Regions from separate parts of the Streptosporangium sp. CA-135522 genome, predicted to be linked through region 3. Evidence: predicted binding sites of a transcription regulator. Region 3 holds the regulator's gene; each other region holds the start of a gene.

Region 1 (7,319 bases), 4.7 Mb from region 3:
GAGCGCCACCGCCAACGTGATCTTCGTATTGATCAAGATCGTGGTGCTCGTCTTCTTCTGCATCGTGGCCTTCAGCGCGTTCAGCACGGGCAACCTGACGCCGTTCGCCCCGCTGGGCGTCGCCGGCATCACCGCCGCCGCCTCGCAGGTGTTCTTCTCCTACATCGGCTTCGACGCGGCCTCCACCGCCGGAGAGGAGGCCAAGAACCCCAAGCGCGATCTGCCCCTGGCGATCATCCTCTCCCTCGTCATCGTCACGATCGTCTACGTGGCGGTGGCGCTGGCCGCCGTCGGCGCCATGCCCTGGCAGCAGTTCGACCCGAACACCACCGAGGCCAGCCTCGCCCTGATCGCCGACCGGGCCACCGGCTCCACCTGGGCGGGCATCATCATCTCCTTCGGCGCGGTCGTCGCCATCGCCAGCGTGGTCCTCACCGTCCTGTACGGCCAGACCCGCATCCTGTTCGCGATGTCGCGCGACGGCCTGATACCGAAGATCTTCGAGAAGGTGGACCCGCGCCGGCAGGTCCCGGTGGCCAACACGCTCATCGTGGCCGCCTTCGTCTGCGTGCTCGCCGGGTTCATCCCGCTGGGTCAGCTCGCCGAGGCCACCAGCATCGGCACCCTGTTCGCCTTCGCCATCGTCAACGTCGGCGTGCTGGTGCTCCGCCGCACCCGGCCCGACCTGCCCCGCAGCTTCAGGACACCGCTCTTCCCGGTCACACCGGTCCTCGGCGTGATCTTCTGCGTCATCGTGATGGTCGGGCTGGCCGGAGTCACCTGGCTGGCCTTCGCGATCTGGATGCTGGTCGGCCTGCTGGCCTACTTCCTGTACGGCTACCGCCATTCCCGCCTCAACAGGAGCGTCCGATGAAGATCGAGCATGTTCTCGCCGGTTTCATCCCCGAATCACGTGGCAAGGAGGGGCTGGCGCTGGCCGTGCGAATGGCCAGACAGGCCGGAGCCCGTCTGACGGTGGCCTACGTCCACCCACCCGCCTGGACCACGCCGGGCCCGGCCAAGATCGACGCCGAATGGCGGGCCTACGTGGCCGAGGAGGCCGCCTTGACCCTCGACCAGGCGCGACGGCTGCTGTCGGAGGTGGACGACGTGCCGATCGACTACCTCCTGCACGGCAACCGGGGCAGCGGGCGCGGCCTGGTGCAGCTCGTCGGCAAGACCAAGGCCGACGTGGTGGCCATCGGCTCGGCCCCGGGGGGCGGCCGAGGCCGCATCCGGCTGGGCAGCACCGCCGACCAGTTGCTGCACGCCTCCCCCGTGCCCGTGGCCCTGGCGCCCAAGGGGTACGGCGATGAGTCCTCGGCCGGGATCCGGCGGCTGACCGTGGCCTACCGGCGCGACCCCGCCTCTGACGAGGCGGTACGGCAGGCCGCCGGGCTCGCCGCGCAGATGGGTGTTCCGCTGCGCCTGATCACCCTGGTGGTGAGCGGCGGGCGGCAGGCGAGGATGGAGCGGGAGATGCTGGAGCGGCTGCGGGAGAAGGTCGCCGCCGATCTCAAGGCGGCCGCGCGCGGACACCGGCGGGTGCAGGTGGAGGTGGAGGTGCTGGAAGGCAAGGACGTGGCCGCGGCGCTCGGCGGCACCGACTGCGGGGGTGCGGTGCTGATCTGCGCCTCCAGCGAAACGGGACCGTTGCGCCGGGTCTTCCTCGGCGACATCTCCTCGAAGATCATACGCTCCGCGCCGTGCCCGGTGATGATGTTGCCCCGAAACCCGCCGAAGAAGCCCGGATCCGGTGTCAAGCAGGGGAAACCCTGATGGTTCACTATGCGGGGTGGGACAAGTGTGGCGATTGAGGAGGACCGCACCGGATCGGATTCGGCATCTTTTTTCCAATCAGCTTGACCTTAGCCGCCCACCGCTTTACCGTCACTGTCCGTAACCACACCTCGCGGCGTTATCGGGTAAACCCCGACGCTCCGGTCACCGAAGGTGCCTACCCCAGGCGCCAACCCGGTGGTTGGGGCATATGTTGCGAGGGAGCACAATCAAGTGAAAGCAGTACATAACAGAGCCGGGGGGCCACACGATGCCGTCTGAGTACGCCAAGTCGCTGGGTGCACGACTCCGCGCCATTCGCACCCAGCAGGGCCTGTCCCTGCACGGAGTCGAAGAGAAGTCCCGTGGACGCTGGAAGGCGGTTGTCGTCGGCTCCTACGAGCGCGGGGACCGCGCCGTGACGGTGCAGAAGCTTGCCGAACTGGCCGACTTCTACGGAGTGCCGGTCTCGGAGTTGCTGCCGGGTGGCGCTGCCCCGAGCCCGCTGGGCCCGACGCCGAAGCTTGTGATCGACCTCGAGCGTCTTGCTCAGCTTCCCAAGGAGAAGGCGGGTGCCCTCGCCCGTTACGCGGCCACGATCCAGAGCCAGCGTGGCGACTACAACGGCAAGGTGCTGTCCATCCGCCAGGAGGACCTGCGCTCCCTCGCCGTGATCTATGACAAGTCCCCCACCGAGCTGACCGAGGAGCTCATCAACTGGGGCGTCCTGGACCCCGAGGCGCGTCGCGCCGTCGAGTCCTTCTGACGACCTGTCCGATCGTGGGTGCGCCGGCGGCCGGCGTGCCCACCGCCGGGAAACACCGCCGGGAAATCTTGCCGTCTCGTTAGAACATCGCCTGCATCGCGCCCCGGGTGACAGTCCCTGTGGTAGGAAAAGGCAAACATGGCATTTAACGAGATGTGGTGGACATGGCAGGGGGAGAGGATCGGCACGATCACTCTCAAACGCGCCCGAAGAGCCGTCTCGACGCCCTCATGGCGTCCCTGGGGTCGACCAAGACCCGCGCGTTCCTGAGGCTGCTGACCTCCGTCGGAGGCAGCAGGACCCAAGACACCCTGAAGCTCCTGCCTTTCATCGTCATGGCCGTGGTGGCCCTGATCGACTTCGGCTCCGGTCCGACCGCCGGCCTGCTTCCCCTGCTGGCTCTGGGTCCGGCCTTCGCCAGCGTGGCCTGCGGGCTGGCCCGGACCACGGTCGTCGGTGTGATCGCCCTGGCGCTGTGCGTCGCGCTCGGCCTCTACAACGACATCATCTGGTCGCCCCGCACCAACATCACCATGGGCGCGATCCTCGGCGTCACCGTGGCCAGCGTGCTGGCCAGCGCCGGACGGCTCCGCCACGAGCGGCAGCTCGCCGACGTCCGCTCGGTGGCCGAGGCCGCCCAGCGCGTGCTGCTGCGGCCGGTGCCGCGGCGGGCGGGGCCCGGGATCGGCGTGGCCGTCTCCTACACCTCGGCCACCGCCGAGGCCAGGATCGGCGGTGACCTGTACGAGGTGGTCACCACTCCGCACGGGGTGCGAATCATCGTGGGAGACGTCCAGGGCAAGGGTCTGGAGGCGGTGGAGACCGCCGCGGTGGTGCTAGGCGCGTTCCGGGAGGCCGCCCACGACGAGGCCAAGCTCCAGGGCGTGGTGGCCCGGCTGGAGAACGCCCTGACCAGGGAGCTGTCCGGCGAACAGTTCGTCACCGCCATACTGGCCGAGATCACCGGGGGAACGTCCATCACCGTGATCAACTGCGGCCATCCGCCGCCCATGGTGCTCGGCGCCGACGGCGGACACTGGTTCGCCGATCCCCCGGACGAGGCGCTTCCGCTGGGCATGGGCTCGCTCAAGGCCAGCGAGCCGGTGCCGCACCAGATCCCGTTCGAGCCGGGCAACCAGGTTCTCTTCTACACCGACGGGGTCATCGAGGCGCGCAACGGGACGGGGCAGTTCTATCCGCTTCCCGCCCGGGCGCATCTGTTGAACGGCGCCGATCCGCAGCTCGCCCTGGACGCCCTCCGCGCCGACCTGTTGCGCCACGTGGGCCGTCCGCTGGGCGACGACGCCGCCATGCTTCTGCTGCGCCACCGCGCGGCCCGCCCGGCGACCTCGTCGGCGGCCTGACCGGTGAGGACGGACTCGGCCGCCCCAGGTCCGTCGACCAGCGCTCAGGGGCGCCGTCCGGACGCCCGCACGCCTGCGGCAGGTGGAAGATCCGGCGGAACCCGCGCTAGCCGGCGAGGGGGACGCGGCCGGGCAGCATGGGCTGGGTGGGCACGCCCAGCAGCTTCTCCACCGTGGTGACGAACCGCTCCGCCTCGGAGATCAGCTCCTCGGCGTCCCGCGCCGACACCACACGGGTCATTCCCGCCTCGGCCGAGGCGCGCTTGGCGGCGCTCATCTCGAAATAGGGCGCCCAGTCGGCGAGGCGTGGCTCGGCCTCGGGCAACAGCTCCCAGGCGCTGCGCAGCCGGCGCCGGCGGCCCTGCATGGGGCGCGGCCGTGCGGCCAGGACGGCGGCCGCCGCCCTGAGCGCCGCCAGGTGGGCGGCGACGTAACGGGTGGCGGGAGTCCGGGCGGCGGCGGCCTCTTCCAGGCAGTCACGCGCGTCGGTCAGGTGCGCCCGCACCGTGGGCGACAACCGGGGCCCGCTGGAATCGCTGAGCCGAGGGGTCATGTGCTTCAGCCTCCTAGGTCGCAAGCGGCTCCCGGCGTCTTCGCCGGTGAAGTCAACACTTGCAGACCCCACCGACAAATTCGCCGGGCGGCCGGACGAGGAGCTTCCCCTCTCCCCGTCCGCCCCGGCCTGCCCCGAGTCGCCTGTGACGACACGGGACGGCCGACCGCCCTGGACGTGATCCGCGAGTCCCACGTCATTGCATCGAACATAAATTCGATCACTCGCAGTGTCAAGTAAAGCGACGAACAAAGGTTCGATCTCTCTAGAGACGCGAAAGCCCCGGGAGATCGCGATCTCCCGGGGCTTTCACCTGCGTGCTTACCGGACGAACCGTCCCCGGACGTGCACCGGAACGTCCTTGCCCAGCAGGCTGGGAAGCATCCCGGCCACGTTCATCGGCAGTCGGACGCAGCCGTGCGAGGCCGGAGCCAGCGGCACCGACAGCGCGCCGTGGAAGGCGATGCCGCCGTTGAAGAAGATCGGGTTGTAGAGCTGGCCGAGGTAGGACTTGTGCCAGCCGCCCCTGCGCCAGGTCGTCTTGTAGTCGCCGGTCGGCGTGCGGGCGCTGCCGCAGAACCGCTGCACCTTGCCGTTCCAGTTCGCCGTCTCGCAGTACGGGATACCGCTGCCGGAGGAGGTGTGGCTGATCAGCTTCACCCGGCCGTCGACGTAGAGGACCATCACCTGCGTGGTGAGGTTCATCTCGACCCGGGTCGGCTTGCCGCCGGGCACCAGCACCTTCGGCGCCTTCGGCGCCTCCAGGGCGTGCCAGGTCCTGCTCGCCACGGTGCTGGTCGGCGAGATGCCGTTGACCTTCTGGAAGGCCCAGACCGCGGCCTGGGTGGCCCCGCCGTACTGACTGTCGATCTTGCCGGGCGCGTAGCCGAGCTCCTTCAACCGGGTCTGGAGCACCTTCACCGTGGCGCCCTTGGCGCCGATCCTGAGCGTCTTGCCGGGCGAGACGAACGCGGTCGTCCCGGCCTCGGCCGCGGCGACCGGGACCGCCGAGGCGACGGTCCGGGCGTTCGCGACGCCGGGAGAGCTCAGCGCGGAGACGAGCACGGCGCCCGCCGTCATGAGCGCGGCCGCTCCGAGCCGTCGTTCAACCCCCATCTAAAATCATCCCCTCATATGACTGATGCCCGAACCAAGGGACCATAGCGCATGATTCGCCTGTCTCCGCCACCGGTGATGAAGCGGCAATCAATGGTCAATCTGTTTAGAGTGGCCGCGTGCCAGAAAAGTTGCATCCCAACATCGAGAAGGTGGCCGCGGCCCTGGAAGAGCACGAGGTCTCCGGCGAGATCGTCGTGTTCGCCGAGGCCACCCCGACCGCCGCGACGGCCGCCGCGCAGCTCGGCTGCGAGGTCGGCGCCATCGCCAACAGCCTGGTCTTCGACGCCGACGGACAGCCGCTCCTGGTCCTCACCAGCGGCGCCCACCGGGTGGACACCGATCTGATCGCGCAGACCGTCGGCGCGGCGAAGGTGAAGCGGGCCACCCCCGAGTTCGTCCGCGCCGCCACCGGCCAGGTCATCGGCGGCGTCGCCCCGATCGGCCACCCCGCCCCGCTCCGGACCCTGGTCGACACCTGGCTCGAACGGCACGAGGTCGTCTGGGCCGCCGCCGGTCATCCGCACACGGTCTTCCCCACCTCTTTCGCCGAGCTCGTCCGCATCACCGGCGGCACCCCGGCGCAGGTGGAGCGGTGACGGCCTCGCGGGGCGCGGCCGCCCACGCGCACGACGTCCCGGCCGCCCGGCCCGCACAGGAGGATCGATGACCACCGTCTGGCACAACCCGCGCTGTTCCAAGAGTCGCACGGCGCTGGCAGCCCTCACCGAGTCGGGCCGGGAGGTGACCGTCCGCCGCTATCTGGACGACCCGCCGACGTCCGCCGAGCTGTCGGAGATCCTGGACCTGCTCGGCCTGCAACCATGGGACATCACCCGCATGGGCGAGGATCGGGCCCGGGAGCTCGGGCTGGCCTCGGCGCCCCGGGAGCGTGAGCGGTGGATCGCGATCCTCGCCGCCAACCCCGTGCTGATCCAGCGCCCGATCGTGCTGACCGAAGACGGCCGCGCGGTGGTCGCCCGCGATGGGGAGTCGCTGGAGGAGCTGCTGTAGAGCGGGCCGCGAGGGGCCGGGCGGCGCGCCCGCGCCCCTTCCCGGGCCCGGCTCGCCCGGCCCCGGCCCCGGCCCTCCGGGATCGCGGGCAAAGGACGCTCTAGTAACTTATGAAAGTCACCAAACGCCACTTACGTACTTTTCGACGGTCAAGGCGGTGTCTGCCCTGCTAGGGTGCGTGCGTGATCGGACTGCGACGGGTCGCCCCCGATGAGTTCACCACCCGGTTGGACGCGGTCCTGGAGATCTACACCGCGGCGATGAAGCCACCCGCCGACCAGCTTCCCGGCCGGAAGACGATCATGGGGAACCACGCCGTCCACCCGGGATTCAGCTGCCTGTTCGCCGAGCGCTCCGACGGGACTCCGGTGGGCCTGGCCTACGGTTTCCACGGGGTGCCCGGGCAGTGGTGGCACGACGTCGTCCACCGGGCGATGGCCGAGCGCAACGGCGAGGCGAGCGCGCGCGGCTGGCTCGGCGACGCCCTGGAGCTCGCCGAGGTCCACGTCCATCCGGACTATCACGGCAAGGGCATCGGCCGGGCGCTGGTCACGGGCATGTGCGCCGGCCGCCCGGAGCGCACCGTCGTGCTGTCCACCCGCGACCAGCCCACCGCGGCCCGGCATCTCTACCGCAGCGTCGGTTTCGTGGACCTGCTCACCCAGTTCGTCTTCCCCGGCGGCTACGAGCGCTACGCGATCCTCGGAGCCGTGCTCCCGCTGAGCCG
Region 2 (7,319 bases), 1.2 Mb from region 3:
CCCGCCGGATGACCGAGCTGGCCGAGGAGCACGGCGTCCAGCTGCCCACCATGACCGTGCAGATCAACCGGCTGGAGGAGCCCGGCCTGGTGAGGCGCGGCGGCGACCCGGCCGACGCCCGGGTCCGTGCGGTCGAGCTCACCGAAGAGGGCCGCACCCGCCTGGCCGCCGTCCGCCGTGCCCGCGTCGCCTACCTGACCGAGCAGCTCCAGGCGCTGACGGCCGAGGAACGCGCCGCCGTCGGCGCCGCGCTCCCGGCTCTCGCCAAGCTCGGCGACGCCTGACCCGCGGCCGGTCGCCTCCGCCGGGTACGACTTCGTCCGCTGGATGGGCGGGGCGCTCGCGCCGTACGTCGTCACCAAGCCGGGGGGAGGAGGTCGCCCCCGCCGTGCCGTACTTCCTCGGCGCGTTCTGCTGCCTGGCGGGCATGGCCGCCCTGTACGGCAGCCGCCACCACATGAGGAGCCTGGAGCGGGTCGACGCCGACCACGCGTTCCCGGACGCCCCCGTCGCCGCCTGAACCGCCCGGTTTGGGACGTCGCGCGTAGTGGCCATACGCTGAGAGTGCATTCCGAGCCCCTCGAAAGGACCACTGGTGACCATCGCCCCGACGATCGGTGTGTTCGCCCTGCAGGGAGACGTGCGCGAGCACGCGCGTTCCCTGGAGGCGGCGGGCGCGAAGGCGGTAGCCGTACGGCGACCCGGCGAGCTGGAGGCGGTCGACGCCCTGGTCATCCCCGGCGGGGAGTCCACCACGATGTGGAAGCTCGCCGAGACCTTCGACCTGCTCGAACCGCTCCGGCTGAGGATCAAGAACGGCATGCCGGCCTATGGCTCCTGCGCCGGAATGATCATGCTGGCCGACCGGATCGAGGGCGGCGTCGACGGCCAGCAGACGATCGGCGGCATCGACATGGTGGTCCGCCGCAACGCCTTCGGCCGGCAGGTCGACTCCTTCGAGGACGACATCGACTTCGCCGGCCGCGGCGTGCTGCGCGCGGTTTTCATCCGTGCGCCGTGGGTGGAATCCATCGGTTCCGACGTCGAAGTGCTGGCTCGGGCCGATGCTGGGGATAGGATCGTCGCGGTCCGCCAAGGACCGCTGCTCGCCACGTCCTTCCACCCGGAACTTACCGGGGATGTCGGCGTGCATTCATACTTTGTTGAGATGCTGAGGGAGCTCTAGGCGATGTCCGGCCACTCCAAATGGGCGACGACGAAGCACAAGAAGGCCGCGCTCGACTCCAAGCGCGGCAAGCTGTTCGCCAAGCTCATCAAGAACATCGAGGTCGCGGCCCGGACCGGCGGCCCCGACCCGGACGGCAACCCGACGCTGTACGACGCCATCACCAAGGCGCGCAAGAGCTCGGTCCCGATCGACAACATCGAGCGCGCCCGCAAGCGCGGCGGCGGCCTGGAGGCCGGTGGCGCCGACTGGCAGACCATCATGTACGAGGGCTACGCCCCCGGCGGCGTGGCGGTGCTGATCGAATGTCTGACCGACAACCGCAACCGCGCGGCCTCCGAGGTGCGAGTCGCCCTGACCCGCAACGGCGGCTCCCTGGCCGACCCCGGCTCGGTGTCCTACATGTTCAACCGCAAGGGCGTCGTGCTCGTCCCCAAGGGTGAGCTGTCGGAGGACGACGTGCTGACCGCCGTCCTCGACGCGGGTGCCGAGGAGGTCAACGACCTGGGCGACCAGTTCGAGGTCGTCTCCGAGGCCACCGACCTCGTCCCGGTCCGCAAGGCCCTGCAGGACGCCGGGATCGACTACGACTCCGCCGAGTCCGGCTTCCTGCCGACGATGAACGTCCCGCTCGACGAGGACGGCGCCCGCAAGGTCTTCCGGCTGATCGACGCCCTGGAGGACAGCGACGACGTGCAGAACGTCTGGGCCAACTTCGACGTGTCCGACGAGGTCCTGGAGAAGCTCGACGCCTGACCGGCTCCGGAACGCCCGCCTCTTACCGGAGGCGGGCGTTTCGTCGTCTTATGAGGACTTCGCCCTGCCTGAAGGGGTTTCTTCCCTAGAAACGGGGCAGATCAGGCGGACGATGGGGAATCCTGATCTGATCTTCGCGGTGGCGGGCGCCGGCGCCCTCCTGGCCGCGGTCCTGCCCCGGCTGCTCAACCGCCGGCCCTTCTCGCTGCCGCTGGCCTGCCTGATCGGCGGGGCCCTGCTCTACCTCCTGCCGCTGGACCTGCCCAGGCCCGACCCCGTGGCCCACCGGGCGCTGGTCGAGCACATCACCGAGGTCTGCGTGCTGATCTCGCTCATGGGCGCCGGGCTCGCGATCAACCGTCCCTTCGGGGCGCGCGGCTGGGCCTCCACCTGGCGCCTGCTGGGGTGGACGCTTCCGTTGACCGTCGTGGCGGTGGCCGGCGTCGCCGGCGTCCTGCTGGGCTGGCCGCCGGCCGCGGCGCTGCTCCTGGGCGCGGTGCTCGCCCCGACCGATCCGGTGCTCGCCTCCGACGTGCAGGTCGGCGAGCCCGTCGACTCGGAGAAGGACGACGACGAGGTCCGTTTCACCCTCACCTCCGAGGCCGGGCTCAACGACGGCCTGGCCTTCCCCCTGGTATTCGCCGCCATCGCGATGGCGACCGCCGGAGGGTTCGGATGGGCCGGTGAGTGGGCGCTGGTGGATCTGCTCTACCGATGCGGAGCCGGCGTGCTCTGCGGCCTACTGGCCGGAAAGCTGCTGGGCCGGCTGTTCTTCCGCGCCCGGGTGTCCGACCTCCGGCTCGCCGAGCACCGGGACGGCTTCGTGGCGCTGGCCGCGACGCTCCTGGCGTACGGCCTCACCGAGCTGGCGCACGGATACGGCTTCATCGCGGTGTTCGTGACCGCGTGCACCATCAGGGCCGCCGAGCGCACCCACGGCTACAACGGCGTGCTGCACGGCTTCATCGAGCAGATCGAGCGTTTGTTCACCGCCTGGCTGATCCTGCTGCTGGGCGGCTTCGTGGCGACCGGCGGCCTGGCCGCGCTCACCTGGCGGGGCGCGGCCGTCGGCCTCGCGCTGTTGCTGGTGATCCGGCCGCTGACCGGGTGGATCGCCCAGCTCGGCGGCCCGGCGGGGCCGCGCGAGCGTGGTGTGACGGCCTTCTTCGGCATCCGCGGCATCGGCTCGCTGTTCTATCTCGCCTACGCCCTCGGCCAGGCCGACTTTGGCGTGCCCCCCGAGGAGCTTTGGGCGGTGGTCGCCTTCACCGTGCTGGTCTCCCTCATCCTGCACGGCGTCACGGCGACACCGATGATGGCGCGTCTCGACCACCTGCGCGCCAAGGTGGGGGACACCGGCATCGAGCCCGCCGCCCGGCATCTGTAGGGGCCGGTTCGCCCCTGCCCGAAGCCTCTGCCTAAGTTGGGACGTTGTGGAGCTACGCGAACTGACCGTCGACGACCTCGACGCGGTACTGGACAACCGCAGGCGCGCCTTCGGGCCCGTCCCCGCCCCGGAGGAGGAGAGGTGGCGGGCGATGACGGCCTCGGTGATGGCCGGGGGGAGATACCTCGGGGTCGTCGACGGCCCCCGGCTGGTCGCGACCAGCCGGATCCACGACTTCACGCAGTGGTGGCACGGCAGGCCGATCTCCATGGGCGGCGTCGCCTCGGTGACGGTCGCCCCCGAGGACCGCGGGCGCGGCGTCGGCCGGATCCTGATGCAGGCCACCATCGACCGCTGCGCGGCCCTGGGCCATCCGATCTCGGCGCTCTACCCGGCCACCACCCACATCTACCGGTCGCTGGGCTGGGAGCACGCCGGAGCCATGCACCGGGCCACCCTGTCCGCCGAGGCCCTGCGCACGATCAGGCCCACCGAACAGGTCAAGGTCCGCCGGATGGGGCCCGGCGACGCCTCCGAGGTGATCGCGATCCTCGGCCGCGTCCACGCCGCCACCCGCGCCTGCGGCCCCCTGGTCAGGGACGAGAGCGCCTGGCGCCTGTGCCTGGAGGAGAAGGACGACTTCCTCTACCTGGCCGACGACGGTTTCGTGGTCTACCACTGGGACGACGACGGCATCAGGGTCTCCAACCTCGTCGCGGGATCGGAGGCGACCGCCCGGGCGCTGTGGTCGCTGGTGGGCTCCTCCGCGTCGGTCGTCAAGTCGGTCCACGCGGTCGTCGCTCCCGACGACCCGGTCTTCTGGCTGATCGGCGACCGTCCCAGGGACGAGGTCGGGCAGACGCGCTGGATGTCGCGCATCGTCGACCTCGCCCCGGCCGTCGCCGCGCGCGGCTTCCCGGCGGGTGTCACCCTCGACACCGTGATCCGGATCGACGACCCCCAGCGTCCCGCCAACTCCGGCCCCTGGCGCCTGTCCGTCTCCGGTGGATCCGGTACGGCCGAGCCCGCCGGGACCCCTCCGGACGCCGGCCCCGTCTTCACAGCCGGTGCCTTCTCCGCCCTGTTCGCCGGTGTCCCGGCCGCCACTTTGCGCCGCTCGGGAATCCTCACCGGCCCGGCGGACGACGACGACGCCCTCGACACCGCCTTCCACGCCAAGCCGTACATGCTGGACTACTTCTGACGGCGATGCCGGGTGACCGTGCGAGAGGTGCTCCCACGCGGTAGAGTCGGGCACCGAACAGGTGTTCGGCGAGCGGAGGCGTGTCGGTGCGGTTGCCCGAGCTGCGGGTGATGGGGGTCGATCCGGGGCTGACCAGGTGCGGGCTCGGCGCGGTCGAGGGGCGGCCCGGAGCGCCGCTGAGACTCGTCAAGGTCGGGGTCGTCCGGACCCCGGCCGACGACGAGATCGGGGTCAGGCTGGTGGCGATCGAGGCGGGCATCGAGCGGTGGCTCGACGAGGTCCGGCCCGACGCGGTGGCCGTGGAGCGGGTCTTCGCCCAGCACAACCTGAGGACCGTGATGGGCACCGCGCAGGCGTCCGCCGTGGCGATCCTGTGCGCCTCCCGCCGGGGGTTGCCGGTGGCGTTGCACACGCCCTCCGAGGTCAAGGCCGCCATCACCGGCAGCGGCACGGCCGACAAGCGGCAGGTGGGCACGATGGTGACCAGGTTGCTGCGGCTGGAGGAGATGCCCAAGCCCGCCGACGCCGCCGACGCGCTCGCGCTCGCGATCTGCCACGTGTGGCGAGGCGGGGCGCAGAACCGGCTGGCCGAGGCCGTGGCCAAGACCAGGACCGAGCCGACGACGACCGCCGCCGCCTACTTCCGGGGGCGGGGCCGGGCCGGATATTCGAGAGGAACCACACAGTGATCGCCTCGGTGCGGGGACGGGTGGCCGCGGTCGCGCCCGACGGCGCGGTGGTCGAGGTCGGCGGGGTGGGCATGCTGGTGCACTGCACGCCGGGCACGCTGGCGACGCTCCGGGTGGGCGAGGAGGCCCGCCTGGCGACCTCGCTCGTGGTCCGGGAAGACTCGCTGACGCTGTTCGGCTTCGGTAGCGACGACGAGCGCGGCGTCTTCGAGATGCTGCAGACGGCCAACGGCGTCGGCCCCAAGGTCGCGCTGGCGATGCTGGCCGTCCACACCCCCAACGCGCTCCGGATGGCCGTGGCGAGCGCGGATGTGAAGGCGCTGACCCGGGTGCCCGGGGTGGGGCCCAAGGGGGCCCAGCGGATCATCGTCGATCTCAAGGACAAGCTCGGCACGCCCGAACAGGCCGTCAACGCCGCACTCAACGGCGGCGCGCCGGTGCCCGCCTGGCGAGACCAGGTGCATTCCGGCCTGGTCGGCCTCGGCTATTCGGCCAGGGACGCCGACGAGGCCGTCGCCGCGGTGGCCCCCCAGGCCGACGTCGAGGTGGCGGAGGGTCGTTCTCCGCAGGTCGCGGTGTTGCTCAAGGCCGCGCTTCGCGCGCTGAGCGTCCGATGAGAACAGGCGCCAGGATGCGGATCCCGCACGGAGAGAGTCGAGGCGGCCCCGGCGAGGCCGGTTCCGCCCGCGTGAGCGAAGGTGAACCGGCGTGAGCTTCGAGCGGGATCTGGTGTCGCCGGACGCCGAGGGCGACGAGCGGCTGATCGAGGCGGCCCTGCGGCCCAAACGGCTGGAGGAGTTCATCGGCCAGGCGCGGGTGCGCGAGCAGTTGTCGCTGGTGCTGCAGAGCGCGCTGCGCCGCAACCGGCCGCCCGACCACGTCCTGATGAGCGGCGGGCCCGGACTGGGTAAGACGACCCTCTCCATGATCATCGCGACAGAGCTGTCCGTGCCTCTTCGGATCACCTCCGGACCCGCGCTGGAGCGGGCCGGCGATCTCGCGGCGATCCTGTCGACCCTCTCGGAGGGGGAGGTCCTGTTCATCGACGAGATCCACCGGATGGCCCGTCCGGCGGAGGAGATGCTCTATCTGGCGATGGAGGACTTCCGCGTCGACATCGTGGTGGGCAAGGGGCCGGGGGCGACCGCGATCCCGCTGGAGGTCGCGCCATTCACCCTCGTCGGGGCCACCACCAGGGCCGGGCTGCTGCCCGCGCCGCTGCGTGACCGGTTCGGCTTCGTCGCGCACATGGACTTCTACGAGGTCGCCGAGCTGGAGCAGGTGCTGCACCGCTCCGCGCGCCTGCTCGGCCTGGAGCTTCCCGGCGACGCGGCCCGCGAGATCGCCGGACGGTCGAGGGGCACGCCCCGCATCGCCAACCGGCTGCTGCGCCGGGTCCGCGACTTCGCCGAGGTGCGGGCCGACGGTGTGATCACCAGGGACGTCGCCTCGGCGGCGCTGAACCTCTACGAGGTCGACGCCGAGGGGCTGGACCGGCTGGACCGGGCCGTGCTCGAAGCGCTGCTGCGCAAGTTCGGGGGCGGTCCGGTGGGGCTGTCCACGCTGGCGGTCGCGGTGGGGGAGGAACCGGAGACGGTCGAGGTGGTGGCCGAGCCGTTCCTGGTCCGTCAGGGCCTGCTGGCGCGCACTCCGCGGGGCCGGGTCGCGACCGCCGCGGCGTGGATCCACCTGGGGCTGACACCGCCGCCGGACGCGTTCGGAGCCTCGATGATCGTCGATCTTGAGGATGATCCGGGCCCCGTCTGACGTTGGGGTTTGATGGGGAAATCGTACAAAGTTGATCACAGATCGGTGACAACGGTATCGAAATGGGAACTTCCCTGCGTGCCTGTTCGTGACCTCGTTGCCGCGCTCCTAACAGCTCGCCTAAACTCCGTGGCTTGGCTGGCTGTGTAGGCTGACGTGCTGAGCGGCGTGGCCGTATACGACGTCCGGCGCAGGCCGGTCATTCTTAAGCGTAAGGAGCGGCCCCATGGGCGGCAACTACTCGAGCCTCATCATGATCGCTCTAATGGTCGTGGTGTTCTACTTCCTGCTCATCCGGCCGCAGCGCAAGCGGCAGCAGGAGCAGGCCCA
Region 3 (7,319 bases):
AGCTGGCAGCGCGGATCATCACCATGAACACGGTACGGCGGGCCGGGTTCCCCGACGCGCGCGCCGTACCGAACTCGCCGGCCGATCCGGGCTTCCGCTCCCGGGTGACGGATGTCCTCACCGAGAGCGACGACGCGCTGCTCGCCGACATCGTCGCCGGCATGGTCCCCTCGGCCGAGCGGCTCCTGGCGGGACTGCGCGCCCAGACCGCCGCCGGTCTGCTCCATCCGGTGTTCTTCGGCTCCGCGCTGGCCGGCCAGGGCGTCGACGCGCTCATCGACGGGATCGCGCAGCTCCTCCCGCCGGCGCGGGTCACCGGGGAGGACGGCCTGCGCGGCACGGTCTTCGCCCTCGAACGCGGCGACGCCGGTGAGAAGATCGCCTATCTGCGCGTGCACTCCGGCGGACTGCGCAGTCGGCAGCGGATCACCTGGTACCGCCGGGAGGCCGACGGCGGTGTCAGCGAGGACACCGGACAGATCACCGCGCTCCACGTCGTCGGGCGGGCGCGGACGGACATCCACCACCTGACGGCGGGGGACATCGCGAAGGTGTGGGGCCTGCCCGGCATCCGGGTCGGCGACCAGGTCGGCTCGCCGGACGGGCTCGCCGGGCGCTCGCATTTCGCCCCGCCCAGCCTGGAGACCCTCGCCCGGCCGAAGCGGCCGGAGCAGGCGGCGCGGCTGCACGCCGCCCTGGTGGACCTCGCCGAGCGGGATCCGCTCATCCACACGCGCGCCGTACCCGGCGAGGGAACCTCGGTGCTGCTGTACGGGGAGGTCCAGAAGGGCGTCATCGCGGAGACGCTCTCCCAGGAGTTCGGCGTCGAGGCGGTGTTCGAGCAGAGCCGGACGGTTCACGTCGAACGCCCGGTGGGTGTCGGGGAAGCCTGCGAGGAGATCGACCGGCACGGCCGCAACGACTTCTTCGCGACCCTCGGGCTGCGCATCGAACCAGGCGACGAGCCGGGAGTCGTCTACCGGCGGGAGGTCGAGCTCGGCTCACTGCCGCGACCCTTCCACCGGGCGATCGAGGACGCCGTCCGGCACGCGCTTGAGCAGGGAATCCACGGCTGGGCGGTGACGGACTGCGTCGTGACCCTGACCCGGACGGGCTACGCCTCTCCGATCACCACGGCCGCCGACTTCCGCAACCTCACCCCGCTGGTCCTGATGCGCGCGCTGGACATCGCCGGCACCCGCGTCTACGAGCCCTGCCACGACTTCGAGCTGGAGGTGCCCGCCGACGTGCTCAACGCCGTCATCGCGCACCTCGTCGCCCTCGGCGCGGACATCCGGGACTCCCACGGAGGTGCGGAGGTCTGGTCGGTCAAGGGCGACATCCCCGCGCGCCGGGTGCACGAGTTCGAGCGGCAGCTGCCCGGACTCTCCCGCGGGGAAGGGGTCTGGTGGTCGCGGACGTCGGGGGACCGGCCGGTCAGCGGCCCGGTCCCGATGCGCGAGCGGTCGGACGGCAACCCGCTCAACCGAAAGGAGTATCTGCTCCATCTCGCGCGGCGCGGTACGGCGCGGTGAAGCCGGCCGGCCCTCGTGTCACCCGCATCACACCGAGCGTCCTTGGAGGCGCCTCAAAATCCCTAGAGGGGTCCTGAGCGCCCTAAGGTGATCGAAAGTTCTCAAAAAAGAAGCGGGCCCCGCGATCCGGGGCCCGCTTCTTCGCCGTGCCGTCTCAGAGCTTGCGCAGAACCGCCACGACCTTGCCGAGGACGGTCGCCTCATCGCCGGGGATCGGGTCGTAGTTCGGGTTGTGCGGGACCAGCCAGACGTGGCCGTCCTTGCGCTTGAAGGTCTTGACCGTGGCCTCGCCGTCGATCATCGCGGCGACCACGTCGCCGTTGTCGGCCACCGGCTGCTGGCGGACGACCACCCAGTCGCCGTTGGCGATGGCGGCGTCGATCATCGAGTCGCCGGTCACCTGGAGCAGGAAGAGCGTGCCCTCGCCGACGAGCTGCTTGGGGAGGGCGAAGACGTCCTCGATGCTCTCCTCGGCGAGGATGGGGCCGCCGGCGGCGATCCGGCCGACGAGCGGCACGTAGGCGGCGGTGGGACGGCTGATCGGGGTCTCGTCGTCACGGGAGTCGGGATCGACCCACAGCACCGGCTCGCCCGGAAGACGCACCTCGAGCGCGCGAGGACGGTGTGGGTCGCGGCGCAGGTAACCCTTGCGCTGCAACGCCGTCAACTGGTGCGACACGCTGGAGGTGCTGGTGAGCTGCACCGCCTCGCCGATCTCCCGCATGGAGGGCGGATAGCCGCGCTGCTGCACCGAGTCGCGGATCACCTCGAGGATCTTCCGCTGCCTGGGGGTGAGGCCGAGGGAGTCGCGCCTGCGCACCGCCAGGTCACTGACGGCCGACCCGTTCTCGTCATGTTCGCTCATGCGATCTCCTCGCCTCCCGGTCTGTATTCCTTGTGTCGCACACAGCGACCGTACCCCCGTTGAAGATCGTATTCAAACAATTGTTCGAGTCGTTCTCGAAATCAGCGGCGGCGTGGTGTACAACATCGTACGGGAGTTCGATCGACACCGTGTTCGATTCGCCGATCTTTCTTCGACGTGTGTTCGGCCAGGTCGAAGGGGTGGGGGCCATCATGAAGGCGACCGTGACGACAGGAGGGCCCGGACGGGCGCCCGTGCGGCGTCCCGGGCCCGTGGGGGACGTTCGATATCCTGGTGCGCCGATCCGGCTCACCCGGCGGGGGCGGATCGTGGTGGTGGCGCTGCTCACCCTGATCACCCTGGGGGCGCTCTGGGTCGGCGCGCGCATCGACGCCGCCTCGGCCGGGGGGCGCGGGGGACATGAGGGGCTGCCGTGGGTCGTGGTGCACGGCGGCGACACGCTGTGGGGGATCGCGGACGCCGTGACGGGAGAAGCGGACCCCGCTCCGACGGTCCGTCGGATCATGGAGCTCAACGGCCTGTCCGACTCCGTGATCCGGTCCGGGGTCCGGCTCTACCTGCCGGGCGACTCCGTCCGCTGAAGGGGGCGCGAGGGGGTCGCCGGAAGGGCGACACGCCCGGCCCATGCGAATGTGATGCGCTGATCAGCGACTTCGCTCGAGGGGGCCGTCCCAACTTGCGTTCATGCGCCGACCCTCCTACCGTTGGACCACAACATCTAGTGGCTTAATCGACGCACTTCACCATAGATTGTGTTTCTATTACCGCACCTCGACCATTCGGGGTGCGCGCGAGCGTCTCTTCGGGAGCGCTGTGGAAGTGCAGGAGAAGGCGGGCCACTTGCCGGGTCAAGGAGGCGACGCTCGTGCACTGTCCGTTCTGTCGTCACCCTGACACGCGGGTCATCGACAGCCGGTCCACCGAGGACGGCGGAGCCATCCGCCGCAGGCGAACGTGCCCGGAGTGCGGGCGCAGGTTCACCACGCAGGAGACCGTGCTGCTCATGGTCGGCAAGCGCAGCGGGGTGACCGAGCCGTTCTCCAGGGAAAAGGTGATCGCGGGCGTGCGGCGGGCCTGCCAGGGGCGCCCGGTGGGCGAAGACTCGCTGGCTCAGCTGGGCCAGCGCGTGGAGGAGAGCATCAGGGCGACCGGGGCCGCGGAGATCGCGGCCCACGAGGTCGGGCTGGCGATCCTCGGCCCGCTGCGCGAGCTGGACGAGGTGGCCTACCTGCGATTCGCCTCGGTCTACCGGGGCTTCGAGACCCTCGCCGATTTCGAAACCGAGATCAAGCAGCTGCGGGCGGAACGCTCCGTCGAGCAGGACTGATTCACAACCCCGGGCGCCGGGGGAAGAGCGGCGCGTTGATGTGGTCCGACTCGAGGGCTCTGTGGAGCCCCGGAAGGGGGAAGTCATGACGGAAACGGTCAGTGGCGCAGTCGCGCGTGGGGGCAAGCGGTTGCGCAAGGGGCTGAAGATGAAGCGCATCTTCACCACGCCGGGAGTGCACCCGTATGACGAGGTGCGCTGGGAGCGCCGTGACGTCGTGATGACCAACTGGCGGGACGGCTCGGTCAACTTCGAGCAGCGGGACGTCGAGTTCCCCGACTCCTGGTCGGTCAACGCCGCCAACATCGTGACCACCAAATACTTCCGCGGCGCCGTGGGCACCCCGCAGCGCGAGTGGAGCCTGAAGCAGCTCGTCGACCGCGTGGTGGGCGTCTACACCAGGACCGCGGTCGAGCACGGCTACTTCGCCACGGACGAGGACGCCGAGATCTTCGACCACGAGCTCAAGCACGCCCTGGTCAACCAGGTCTTCAGCTTCAACTCGCCGGTCTGGTTCAACGTGGGCACCGCCTCGCCGCAGCAGGTCAGCGCCTGTTTCATCCTGGCCGTCGACGACCAGATGGAGTCCATCCTCGACTGGTACAAGGAAGAGGGTGTGATCTTCAAGGGCGGTTCGGGCTCCGGCGTCAACCTCTCCCGGATCCGCTCGTCGAAGGAGCTGCTCTCCAGCGGCGGCACGGCCAGCGGCCCGGTCTCCTTCATGCGCGGCGCGGACGCCTCCGCGGGCACCATCAAGTCCGGCGGCGCCACCCGCCGGGCGGCCAAGATGGTCGTCCTCGACGTGGACCACCCCGACATCGAGGAGTTCATCGAGACCAAGGCGCGCGAGGAGGACAAGGTCCGCGCGCTGCGCGACGCCGGTTTCGACATGGACCTGGGCGGCAAGGACATCGTCTCCGTCCAGTACCAGAACGCCAACAACTCCGTGCGCGTCTCCGACGAGTTCATGCGCGCGGTGCAGAAGGGCGAGGAGTTCGGCCTGCGCGCCCGCCTGACCGGCGAGGTCATCGAGAAGGTCGACGCCCGGGAGCTGTTCCGCAAGATGGCGACGGCCGCCTGGGAGTGCGCCGACCCCGGCGTCCAGTACGACGACACGATCAACGACTGGCACACCAGCCCGGAGACGGGCCGCATCACGGCCAGCAACCCCTGCTCGGAGTACCTCCACCTGGACAACTCCTCCTGCAACCTGGCCAGCATCAACCTGATGAAGTTCCTGAAGGACGACGACTCCTTCGACATCGCGAGCTTCGTGAAGATCACCGAGCTGATCATCACCGCGATGGACGTCTCCATCACCTTCGCCGACTTCCCGACCGAGAAGATCGACCAGACCACCCGGGCCTACCGCCAGCTCGGCATCGGCTACGCCAACCTCGGCGCGCTGCTCATGGCCACCGGTCACGCCTACGACTCCGACGGCGGCCGGGCCATCGCCGGCACCATCACCTCGCTGATGACCGGCGCCTCCTACCGCCGCAGCGCCGAGCTGGCCGCGGTGGTCGGGCCCTACGACGGCTACGCGCGCAACGCCGAGGCCCACAAGCGCGTCATGCGCAAGCACGCCGCGGCCAACGACGACCTGCGCACGCTGGAGGCCATGGACAAGGCCATCCACGCCGAGGCCTCCCGCCAGTGGACCGAGTGCCTCAAGCTGGGCGAGAAGAACGGCTACCGCAACGCGCAGGCCTCGCTGCTGGCGCCCACCGGCACCATCGGCCTGATGATGGACTGCGACACCACCGGCATCGAGCCCGACCTCGCCCTGGTCAAGTTCAAGAAGCTCGTCGGCGGCGGCTCCATGCAGATCGTCAACCAGACGATCCCGCGCGCGCTGCGGCAGCTGGGCTACCCGGAGGAGCAGGTCGAGGCGATCGTCGAATACATCGCGGCGCACAGCCACGTCGTGGACGCCCCCGGCCTCAAGCCCGAGCACTACGAGGTGTTCGACTGCGCGATGGGCGAGCGGGCGATCGCCCCGATGGGTCATGTCCGCATGATGGCCGCCGCCCAGCCGTTCCTGTCCGGCGCCATCTCCAAGACGGTCAACCTGCCCGAGTCCGCGACGGTCGAGGACATCGAGCAGGTCTACATGGAGGGCTGGAAGCTCGGCCTGAAGGCGCTGGCCGTCTACCGCGACAACTGCAAGGTCGGCCAGCCGCTCTCGGTCGCGGGCAAGAAGACCGAGGAGAAGGCCGCGCCCGCCGAGCCGGAGATCCAGGTCGTGGAGATCAGCCGCCCGACCCGCCGGCGGATGCCGAACCAGCGCCCCAGCACCACCACCCGCTTCACCGTGGGCGGAGCCAAGGGCTACATGACCGCCTCGTCCTACCCCGACGACGGTCTGGGCGAGGTCTTCCTGAAGATGTCCAAGCAGGGCTCGACCCTCGCGGGTGTCATGGACGCCTTCTCGGTGGCCATCTCCATCGGCCTGCAGTACGGCGTGCCGTTGGAGACCTACGTCGGCAAGTTCGTCAACATGCGCTTCGACCCGGCCGGCATGACCGACGACCCGGACATCCGCATGGCCGCCTCGGTGATGGACTACATCTTCCGCCGCCTGGCGCTGGACCACCTGCCCTATGACGATCGGGCCGCCCTCGGCATCTTCTCCGCCTCCGAGCGCGCCGCTCAGCAGCGTGGAGAGGACCCGGCCCCGATCCACACCGACGAGGTCATCGCCGAGCTGGCCACCTCGGCGCCGATCGAGCAGCCTCAGGCCCGCACGGAGGGCGCCATCGAGGCCGTCACCGAGGTCGTCGCCGTGGCCGCGCCGGAGCGGGTCGGCTCCCTGGAATCCCACCAGGGCCGCACCGCCGACGCGCCGCTGTGCATGACCTGCGGCACCAAGATGCGTCCCGCCGGCAGCTGCTACGTCTGCGAGGGCTGCGGCTCCACCAGCGGCTGCAGCTGAGAGTGAGCGCCTTTTGGGCGTGAAATAGCAGGTCAGCAGCAGGGCGTCGGCGAAATGCCGACGCCCTGCTGCTGTCTGCTCCAGGCAGTTCGTTACGTCCGATGCACCGTCGTTGCGTCCGATGTGACAGCGGGCCGCGATGGGCCCAGTGCTCTCCCTCTTGCGGAGAGTCGCTCCGCTCCGCGATGGGGGCCGTCCCGCCGGCGTCAGACCTCCGGGTCGAGGGCCGAGCCTAGCGGTCGGCGCGCTGCGGGGGCGTCCAGGCGGCGACGAGGTTCAACAGGCCGGGGAAGCGGGCGTCGAGGTCTTCGGTACGGAGCCGGCTCCGCCGTTCGAGACCATACTGGCGCTGACGTGTGAGCCCGGCCTCGCGGAGGGCGCGGAAATGGTGGGTGAGCGAGGACTTCGGCCGGTCCAGTTCGAACCAGCCGCAGGTGTGGTCGAAGTCTTCCGCCTCCAGTAGGAGCTTGCGCACGATGGTCATGCGCAGCGGGTCGCTCAACGCGCTCATGACCACTTCCAGGCGCAGCTCGTCACGCGCAGGCTCGGGTAGGGGCTCGGGCAGATCCGAGGGCGCGGAATCACGTTCGGTGACGGTCTTTCGGTAGCTCACTGCCATGCCTCCATTGAATCACA
Region 4 (7,319 bases), 5.0 Mb from region 3:
GCCCAGGCCGAAGCCGTTGACCCACACGTGGCCGTGCTCCCACCCGGGCAGGGCCAGGAAGGCGTCGGCGGGCTCCCACACCTGCAGCGAGCCGCGGAAGAAGGCCGGCGCCGCGCACCGCGCGCCCTCCCGGAAAGAGATCGCGGGGAGCTCCTCCAGTGACAGGGCCTGGGCGCTCACGCCGTGCAGGTACTGCCGCTCGTGCCGGATCCCGCCCACGATGCCCTTGCGCTCCCCGAGCCGTGTGCCGTAGTTGACCCGCCCGAGCGACTCCACCAGCAGTTCGACCCTGGCCGGGCCGGCGACCTCCACCGACGCGTCACCGTCCCGCGACAGGGTCGCCACGCGCGTGCCGTCCACGTAGACGTGGGCGCGATCGTGCAACCCGTCCACGGTCAGGGGGTACGGCCGCCGCGGCCCGGGCACGTCCACCCCGTAGCGGACCAGCCCGTGGACGAGGCCGAGGTCCTCGAAGGACGGCGGCATGGGAGACACGGCCGAGCCGGCGGGCAACACGTCGAAGAGGGCGGCCGAGCCGGTCATCTCCACCCGGGACGGGGGGAGGAGGGGAGGTGCGGGCGGAGGCTCCGGCGCGGTGTTGTAGCGGCTGAGGATCTCCCGGAACCGCCAGTACTTCTCGGTGGGTCTGCCGTCCTCGGAGATCGGCGCGTCGTAGTCGTAGGAGGTGACGGTGGGCCGGTAGGTCCCGTCGTGGTTGGCCCCCGCCCAGGTGCCGAAGCTGGTCCCGCCGTGGGCCATGTAGATGTTGACGGAGCCGCCCGCCTTGAGGAGCCGCTCCAGCGTGTCGGCGGCGTCGGCCGCGTCGCGGACGGTGTGATCGCTGCCCCAGTGGTCGAACCAGCCGAGCCACAGCTCCATGCACACGACCGGGTCGTCCGGACGGTGGCGGCGCAGGGCGGCGATGGCGGCCTCCGGCTCGGAGCCGAAGTTGACGGTCGCCAGGACGCCGGGCACGGTGCCACCGGTCAGCATGTGGTCCTCCGGCCCGTCGGAGGTGAACAGGGGAACCTCGATCCCCGAGTCGCGCAGGAGGTCCACGAGGTGGAGCAGGTAGCCGGAGTCCGATCCGTAGGAGCCGTACTCGTTCTCCACCTGCACCATGATCACATTTCCCCCCTGGGTGATCTGGTGCTCTGCGATCCTGGGGACGAGCTGGTCGAACCAGTGGTCGACCCGCTCCAGATAGGCGGCGTCGCTCGTGCGGACCCGCGCGCCGACCAGGTGGGTCAGCCAGGCGGGCAGGCCGCCGTTCTCCCACTCCGCGCAGATGTACGGCCCGGGCCGCACGATCGCGAGGAGGTCGTGGCGGGCGGCCGCCTCCAGGAAGTCTCCCAACTCGTCCAGCCGCCTGAAGTCGCCCGGCCGCGGTTCGTGCAGGTTCCACGGAACGTAGGTCTCCACCGTGTTCAGGCCCATCGCGCGCACCATCGCCAGCCGGTGGTCCCACTGGGCGGGGTGCACCCGGAAATAGTGCACGGCCCCGGACAGCAGCCGGAACGGCGCGCCGTCCAGGAGGAACTCCCCATCTGTGATCGAGAACTCACGCATCAACCGATCCCTTCCATCTCGTGACGGGATCGTCATCGGGCTTCACTACGATCCCCCAAGTCAGCACCGCAAGCCTGCCGACCGGAGCCGGGGGAGGCCATGGACAATTCGCGGCGGCCTGTTGGACCGATCGAGTGGACCGAGGGTCAGGAGCACTGGGACCACTGGTGGCACTACCTGACGCCGAGCCCCGCCCATCGGCGGCTGGGCCTGACCTGCCTGGGCGTGGGCATGCAGCAGGGACGCCTGCCGGCCGTCGGCCCCCGCGTTCTCGAACACCACGTCGCGGTGGTCATCCTGTCCGGAGAGGGCTGGTTCTCCTCTGACGGACGGCCGCCCGTGGACGTGCGGGCCCCGGTCCTGCTGTGGCTGTACCCGGGGGTCGTGCACCACTACGGCCCGTACGAACCGGGCTGGTCGGAGTGCTTCGTGGACTTCACCGGCCCCGCGACGGACGCCTACCGGGAATTGGGCTTCATCGACCGGCAGGAGCCGGTCGTCCCCCTGTCCTCGGCCGAGGCCGTACAGCACCTCGTCAAGAAGATGGCGACCGTGTGCCGGCAGGGCGGGCCGCACGTGGAGGTCGAGACCTCGGCGGCCGTGCACGAACTGCTCGTCGCCCTGCGCCGCGGCCGGGCGGACCGGGATCCGAACGGCCACCCCGTGCTGGAGAGCCTGGCCAGGGACGCCTGCCTGCCGCTGACCATCCCCGAGCACGCGCGGCGGATGGGCATGACCGTCGCGGAGCTGCGGGACTCCGTCCGCAGGAGCGCCGGCTGCAGCCCCAAGGACTACGTCCTGTCGATCAGGCTGACCCGCGCCAAGGACCTGCTCGCGGGCACCGACCTCGGGGTCGCCTCCATCGCGCGACGCGTCGGCTACGACGACCCGGCCTACTTCACGCGCATCTTCACCCGGCGGGTCGGATCGGCGCCCAGCGTCTTCAGGGAGCAGCGGTCACGCGGGTTCATCGGCTGAGGTCCGGACGTCGCCACGGGACGTCCCGGCCGCGGGTCCGCCTGTCATGAGCATGGCGGGAAGGCGCCACACTTGGAGGATGCGCCTGTCGGATTTCTGGAACCGGATGAAACTGCACTTCGGTGACTCGTACGCGGAGTCGTGGGCCCGTGACTACATCATCGCCGATCTGGGCGGCCGGACCGTGAACCAGGCGCTGGCCGACGGCTTCGCGGCCAAGGACGTCTGGCGGGCCGTGTGCGGGGTGTCCGACGTTCCCGCCCGGCTGCGCTGACGGGCCCACCGGCCCCGGACCGGCCCGAGCAGGTCAGACCGACGTGTCCGGTATGTCCGGCGTGTTCGGTCTAGGCGTGCCGTCGAGCAGTTTCCCGACCAGACCGGCCGCACGGCCGGGGTCCTCGGCGCTCTCCTGGCCGTCCGGCGCCCACAGGAAGAGCCAGCCGTCCCCGGCGGGACTGGCGAAGACGATGGTCTGCCGCCCGTTGCCCGGATGCCACACCCACAGCACCGGATTCCCGGCTCCGAGCATGCGGCACATCAGCCCCCGACCGCGCAGTCCGGCGGCCAGCGACTCAAGGTGGGCCAGGCGTTGCTGGACGAACGGGGCGGTCACGTCGGGCACCTCGGGATCGTTGTGCCTTCAGCATCACCCCAGCTCAGCCGGATGACAACAGCTCCGGACGAATGCCCGGGAATGTCTCCCCGAGGAGGGATCGGCCGCCTCCTGTGACTCGTGTCGCGCAGGGAACGCCCGGTGCCGTTGAGCCACGATCGAACAATCGTTCGGCTATATTGGACACGCCGCCACTCGTGGCGTGCTCTCCAGAAAATGTCGGTGGCACCCCGTAGCTTTCTGGCAACCGATTCAACCCGCGACCCTTCAGGGGGCTCCCATGGCGGCTAACGACCGCGAGAAGGCGCTTGAGACCGCGCTCGCCCAGATCGAGCGTCAGTTCGGCAAGGGCTCTGTCATGCGCCTCGGCGACGAGACCCGTGCACCCATCGAAGTGATCCCGACCAGCTCCATCGCGCTCGACGTGGCGCTGGGCATCGGCGGGTTCCCGCGCGGCCGCATCGTCGAGGTCTACGGTCCCGAGTCCTCGGGTAAGACCACCGTCGCGCTGCACGCGGTGGCCAACGCCCAGCGAGCCGGCGGCATCGCGGCGTTCATCGACGCCGAGCACGCCCTCGACCCGGAATACGCCAAGAAGCTGGGCGTCGACACCGACGCGCTGCTCGTCTCCCAGCCCGACACCGGTGAGCAGGCGCTGGAGATCGCCGACATGCTGATCCGGTCCGGCGCCGTCGACCTGCTGGTCATCGACTCGGTCGCGGCCCTGGTGCCCAAGGCTGAGATCGAGGGCGAGATGGGCGACAGCCACGTCGGTCTCCAGGCCCGCCTGATGTCCCAGGCGCTGCGCAAGGTCGCCGGCGCGCTCAACAACACCGGCACCACCGCGATCTTCATCAACCAGCTCCGCGAGAAGATCGGCGTCATGTTCGGCTCGCCCGAGACCACGACCGGTGGAAAGGCGCTGAAGTTCTACGCCTCGGTCCGTCTCGACATCCGCCGCATCGAGACGCTGAAGGACGGCACCGAGGCGGTCGGCAACCGCACCCGGGTGAAGGTCGTCAAGAACAAGATGGCCCCGCCCTTCCGCGTGGCCGACTTCGACATCCTCTACGGTGTCGGCATCTCCCGTGAGGGCGGCCTGATCGACATGGGCGTCGAGCACGGCTTCGTCCGCAAGTCCGGCGCCTGGTACACCTACGAGGGCGACCAGCTCGGGCAGGGCAAGGAGAACGCCCGCAACTTCCTGAAGAACCACCCCGACATGGCCAACGAGATCGAGAAGAAGATCAAGGAGAAGCTCGGCATCGGCCCGCGCCTCGACACTCCGGCCACCCCGGCTCCGGCCGCCGCGGCTCCCGCTCCGGCTCCGGCCGCCTCCGGCCGTGGTCCCAAGGCGGCCACCCCCAAGCCGGGTGACGTCTGAGCCGGATCGATCGATGACGACGGGACCTGACTCCGGTCCGGCCGACGCGGCCGGGCCGCGGGACTGGGGCGCCTGGCCGGACGTGCCGGAGGCGGGATCCTCCGGGACGGGCAGGCGGGGGAGTGGTCGATCACGGCGTTCCCGCCGGGATCGGCCGGGCGACCGGGAGGCGTTCGGCTCGGAGGAAGTCGGCGGCTCGGCCCCGGGAAGAGACGCCGGCTTCGCCCCGGACGGCGGGCCCGCCTTCGGAGACGACGTCGAAGCGGGGGCGCGAGAGCGCTCCGGCGGGGATAGCCGGGGCCGGGGCGGTCGCGGTTCGCGTCGCGGCGCGAAGCGGTCCCGGGGCGCCTCCGCGGGGTTCCTGCCCGACGGGCCGGTCGAGGGATCTCCGGCGAGCCAGGGGCCCGCCGCGGACCCGCAGGCGGTGGCACGCGCGATCTGCCTGCGGCTGCTGACCATGGCGCCGCGCACCCGTGCCCAGCTCGCCGAGGCGCTGCGCAAGCGTGAGGTGCCCGAGGAGGCGGCCGAGGCCGTGCTGGAGCGGTTCTCCGAGGTCGGGCTCATCGACGACGAGGCGTTCGCCGCGGCATGGGTGAGCTCACGCCACTCCGGGCGAGGTCTCGCCCGCAGGGCCCTCGCCTCGGAGCTGCGTCACCGCGGGGTGGACGAAGACACCGTCAAGGAGGCGGTGGAGCAGCTCGACCCGGAGCAGGAGGCGGAGACGGCGCGCAGGCTCGTGGCGCGCAAGCTCCCCTCGACGCGGGGTCTGGAGCCGGCGACCAGGACCCGGCGGCTGGCCGGCATGCTCGCCCGGAAGGGATACGGTCCGGGTCTGGCCTTTCGCGTGGTCCGTGAGGCACTTGAGAACGAAGAGGCGGAAAGTCCCGCATTTTCGGAGGAGCTGGATTACCCGCCTGACTAGCAAAAGCATGTCGGCGATGTTTTACCGGGAAACCGGTCCTCAAGTGATGTCCTGACCCATGAGACCGGTGCCGTCACCCCCGGTGACGCCGGGGGTCACCCGCCTTCACCGGGTTCTGTCGAGGCGGTGAGGAAAGAAACATCGGCTCCTCATGTTTAAGCGGCTCCCAACGGGGCTTTGCTTGCCCGTTACCTCTTTGACGCTTAACCTCGACGGCAGTGAGGAGTTACTCCGCGCAGTGCGGATTGTCATAACGGTGAATTACGGACGAGCGGGCTTGACGGATACGGACGGGCGAGGTGCCGGCGGGAATGGCCGGTGCGTCGTCGCCGCCGTGTTGATATCTGTCCTGGTGGCGCCAGCGCTTGGACTTTCCGTGCCGTGCGTGTGACCCTCGCGTGCTTGATATCTGCGACGCGAGGAGGGCGGGGCGCGCATGGATCCGGTTGTGGTCGTCACATTGGCGGGGGCGGTTGCGGTGCTTGCCGTGGTGACGATAGCCGCACTGATCGTGTTGCTGCGTCGCACCGGTGGAGCCGCCGGCCGGCCGACCGGTCCTTCCCCCGAGCAGGAGGCCGAGATCCAGGCCGCGCTGGAGGAGGCCAGACGCGAGGCCACCGAGATCCGCACCAGAGCGCAGAGTGACGCCGAGGAGGTCCTGCGCAGGTCCGAGGCCACCGTCGAGGCCGCCGCCGAGCTGCGCAAGGAGGCGGAGGCGGAGAGCCGGGTGCTGAAGTACGAGCTCAAGGAGCTGCGTTCCGACCTCGAGCGCAGGGAGAACCGGCTGGGCGAGCGGGAACAGCGCCTCGACGAGGAGGCCAGGCGCCAGGCCGACCGGGCGCGCAAGCTCGCCGAGACGGAGACCAAGCTGGCCGACCGCCGCGAGGACCTCGACCGGGTCGCCCAGGAGCGCAGGGCCATCCTGGAACGGGTGGCCGGGCTCACCGGCGAGCAAGCGAAGGCCGAACTGGTCAGGGAGATCGAGAACCAGGCCAAGCGCGAGGCCGCGCTGATCGTCAGGGAGATCGAGGGAGAGGCGCGCAAGGAGGGGGAGAAGCGGGCCACCAAGATCGTCACATTGGCCGTCCAGCGGGTGGCCACCGAGCAGACCGCCGAGTCCGTGGTCAGCGTCCTGCACCTGCCCGGCGACGAGATGAAGGGCCGCATCATCGGCCGCGAGGGCCGTAACATCCGCGCCTTCGAGTCGACCACCGGGGTCAATCTGATCATCGACGACACGCCCGAGGCGGTGCTGCTGTCGTGTTTCGACCCGGTTCGCCGGGAGACCGCCCGGCTGACGTTGGAGAAGCTCGTCCTCGACGGGCGTATCCACCCCCAGCGCATCGAGGAGGCGCACGAGCGCAGCAGGGCGGAGGTCCAGGAACTGTGCGTACGCGCCGGTGAGGACGCCCTGGTGGAGCTCGGCATCACCGACATGCACCCGGAGCTGATCACCCTGCTCGGCCAGCTCCGTTACCGCACCTCCTACGGCCAGAACGTGCTGGGCCATCTCGTGGAGTCCGCCCACCTCGCCGGGATCATGGCGGCCGAGCTGCGGCTCGACTCGGTGCTGCTCAAGCGCTGCACGGTCCTGCACGACATCGGCAAGGCCCTCACCCACGAGGTCGAGGGCAGCCACGCGCTCATCGGCGCCGAGATCGCCAGGCGGTACGGCGAGCACGAGGACGTCGTCCACGCGATCGAGGCCCATCACAACGAGGTCGAGGTCAAGACCGTCGAAGCCGTCCTCACCCAGGCGGCCGACGCCATCAGCGGCGGGCGTCCGGGCGCCCGGCGCGAGTCGTTGGAGGCCTACGTCAAGCGGCTGGAGCGCCTGGAGGAGATCGCCACCT

What was found. Region 3 encodes LexA, which represses DNA repair genes until DNA is damaged. Its sites were predicted from a motif close to TCGAACANNTGTTCGA; they were not measured.
Region 1: ACQPYK_RS14760 (SAV_6107 family HEPN domain-containing protein) is a predicted target of LexA. The motif match lies at 4,707-4,722, and genes of this name have one in related genera.
Region 2: ruvC (crossover junction endodeoxyribonuclease RuvC) is a predicted target of LexA. The motif match lies at 4,587-4,602, and genes of this name have one in related genera.
Region 4: recA (recombinase RecA) is a predicted target of LexA. The motif match lies at 3,319-3,334, and genes of this name have one in related genera.

The regions. Positions count from the first base shown of each region.
Region 1 covers NZ_CP192026.1:3,110,451-3,117,769, reverse strand. Annotated here, with positions in the region: gene ACQPYK_RS14780 (amino acid permease) at 1-874, shown strand, start outside; gene ACQPYK_RS14775 (universal stress protein) at 871-1,779, shown strand; gene bldD (transcriptional regulator BldD) at 2,051-2,545, shown strand; gene ACQPYK_RS14765 (PP2C family protein-serine/threonine phosphatase) at 2,776-3,909, shown strand; gene ACQPYK_RS14760 (SAV_6107 family HEPN domain-containing protein) at 4,016-4,462, opposite strand; gene ACQPYK_RS14755 (L,D-transpeptidase family protein) at 4,784-5,578, opposite strand; gene ACQPYK_RS14750 (YbaK/EbsC family protein) at 5,698-6,177, shown strand; gene ACQPYK_RS14745 (arsenate reductase family protein) at 6,245-6,592, shown strand; gene ACQPYK_RS14740 (GNAT family N-acetyltransferase) at 6,775-7,319, shown strand, end outside.
Region 2 covers NZ_CP192026.1:6,664,552-6,671,870, reverse strand. Annotated here, with positions in the region: gene ACQPYK_RS31840 (MarR family winged helix-turn-helix transcriptional regulator) at 1-284, shown strand, start outside; gene ACQPYK_RS31835 (hypothetical protein) at 389-520, shown strand; gene pdxT (pyridoxal 5'-phosphate synthase glutaminase subunit PdxT) at 596-1,186, shown strand; gene ACQPYK_RS31825 (YebC/PmpR family DNA-binding transcriptional regulator) at 1,190-1,942, shown strand; gene ACQPYK_RS31820 (cation:proton antiporter) at 2,055-3,329, shown strand; gene ACQPYK_RS31815 (GNAT family N-acetyltransferase) at 3,376-4,533, shown strand; gene ruvC (crossover junction endodeoxyribonuclease RuvC) at 4,635-5,222, shown strand; gene ruvA (Holliday junction branch migration protein RuvA) at 5,219-5,839, shown strand; gene ruvB (Holliday junction branch migration DNA helicase RuvB) at 5,931-6,989, shown strand; gene yajC (preprotein translocase subunit YajC) at 7,216-7,319, shown strand, end outside.
Region 3 covers NZ_CP192026.1:7,815,011-7,822,329, reverse strand. Annotated here, with positions in the region: gene ACQPYK_RS36925 (GTP-binding protein) at 1-1,535, shown strand, start outside; gene lexA (transcriptional repressor LexA) at 1,690-2,400, opposite strand; gene ACQPYK_RS36915 (LysM peptidoglycan-binding domain-containing protein) at 2,673-3,002, shown strand; gene nrdR (transcriptional regulator NrdR) at 3,287-3,748, shown strand; gene ACQPYK_RS36905 (vitamin B12-dependent ribonucleotide reductase) at 3,834-6,683, shown strand; gene ACQPYK_RS36900 (ArsR/SmtB family transcription factor) at 6,916-7,302, opposite strand.
Region 4 covers NZ_CP192026.1:2,517,394-2,524,712, forward strand. Annotated here, with positions in the region: gene ACQPYK_RS11955 (glycoside hydrolase family 35 protein) at 1-1,569, opposite strand, end outside; gene ACQPYK_RS11960 (AraC family transcriptional regulator) at 1,669-2,547, shown strand; gene ACQPYK_RS11965 (DUF3046 domain-containing protein) at 2,627-2,821, shown strand; gene ACQPYK_RS11970 (hypothetical protein) at 2,855-3,160, opposite strand; gene recA (recombinase RecA) at 3,441-4,544, shown strand; gene recX (recombination regulator RecX) at 4,558-5,466, shown strand; gene rny (ribonuclease Y) at 5,903-7,319, shown strand, end outside.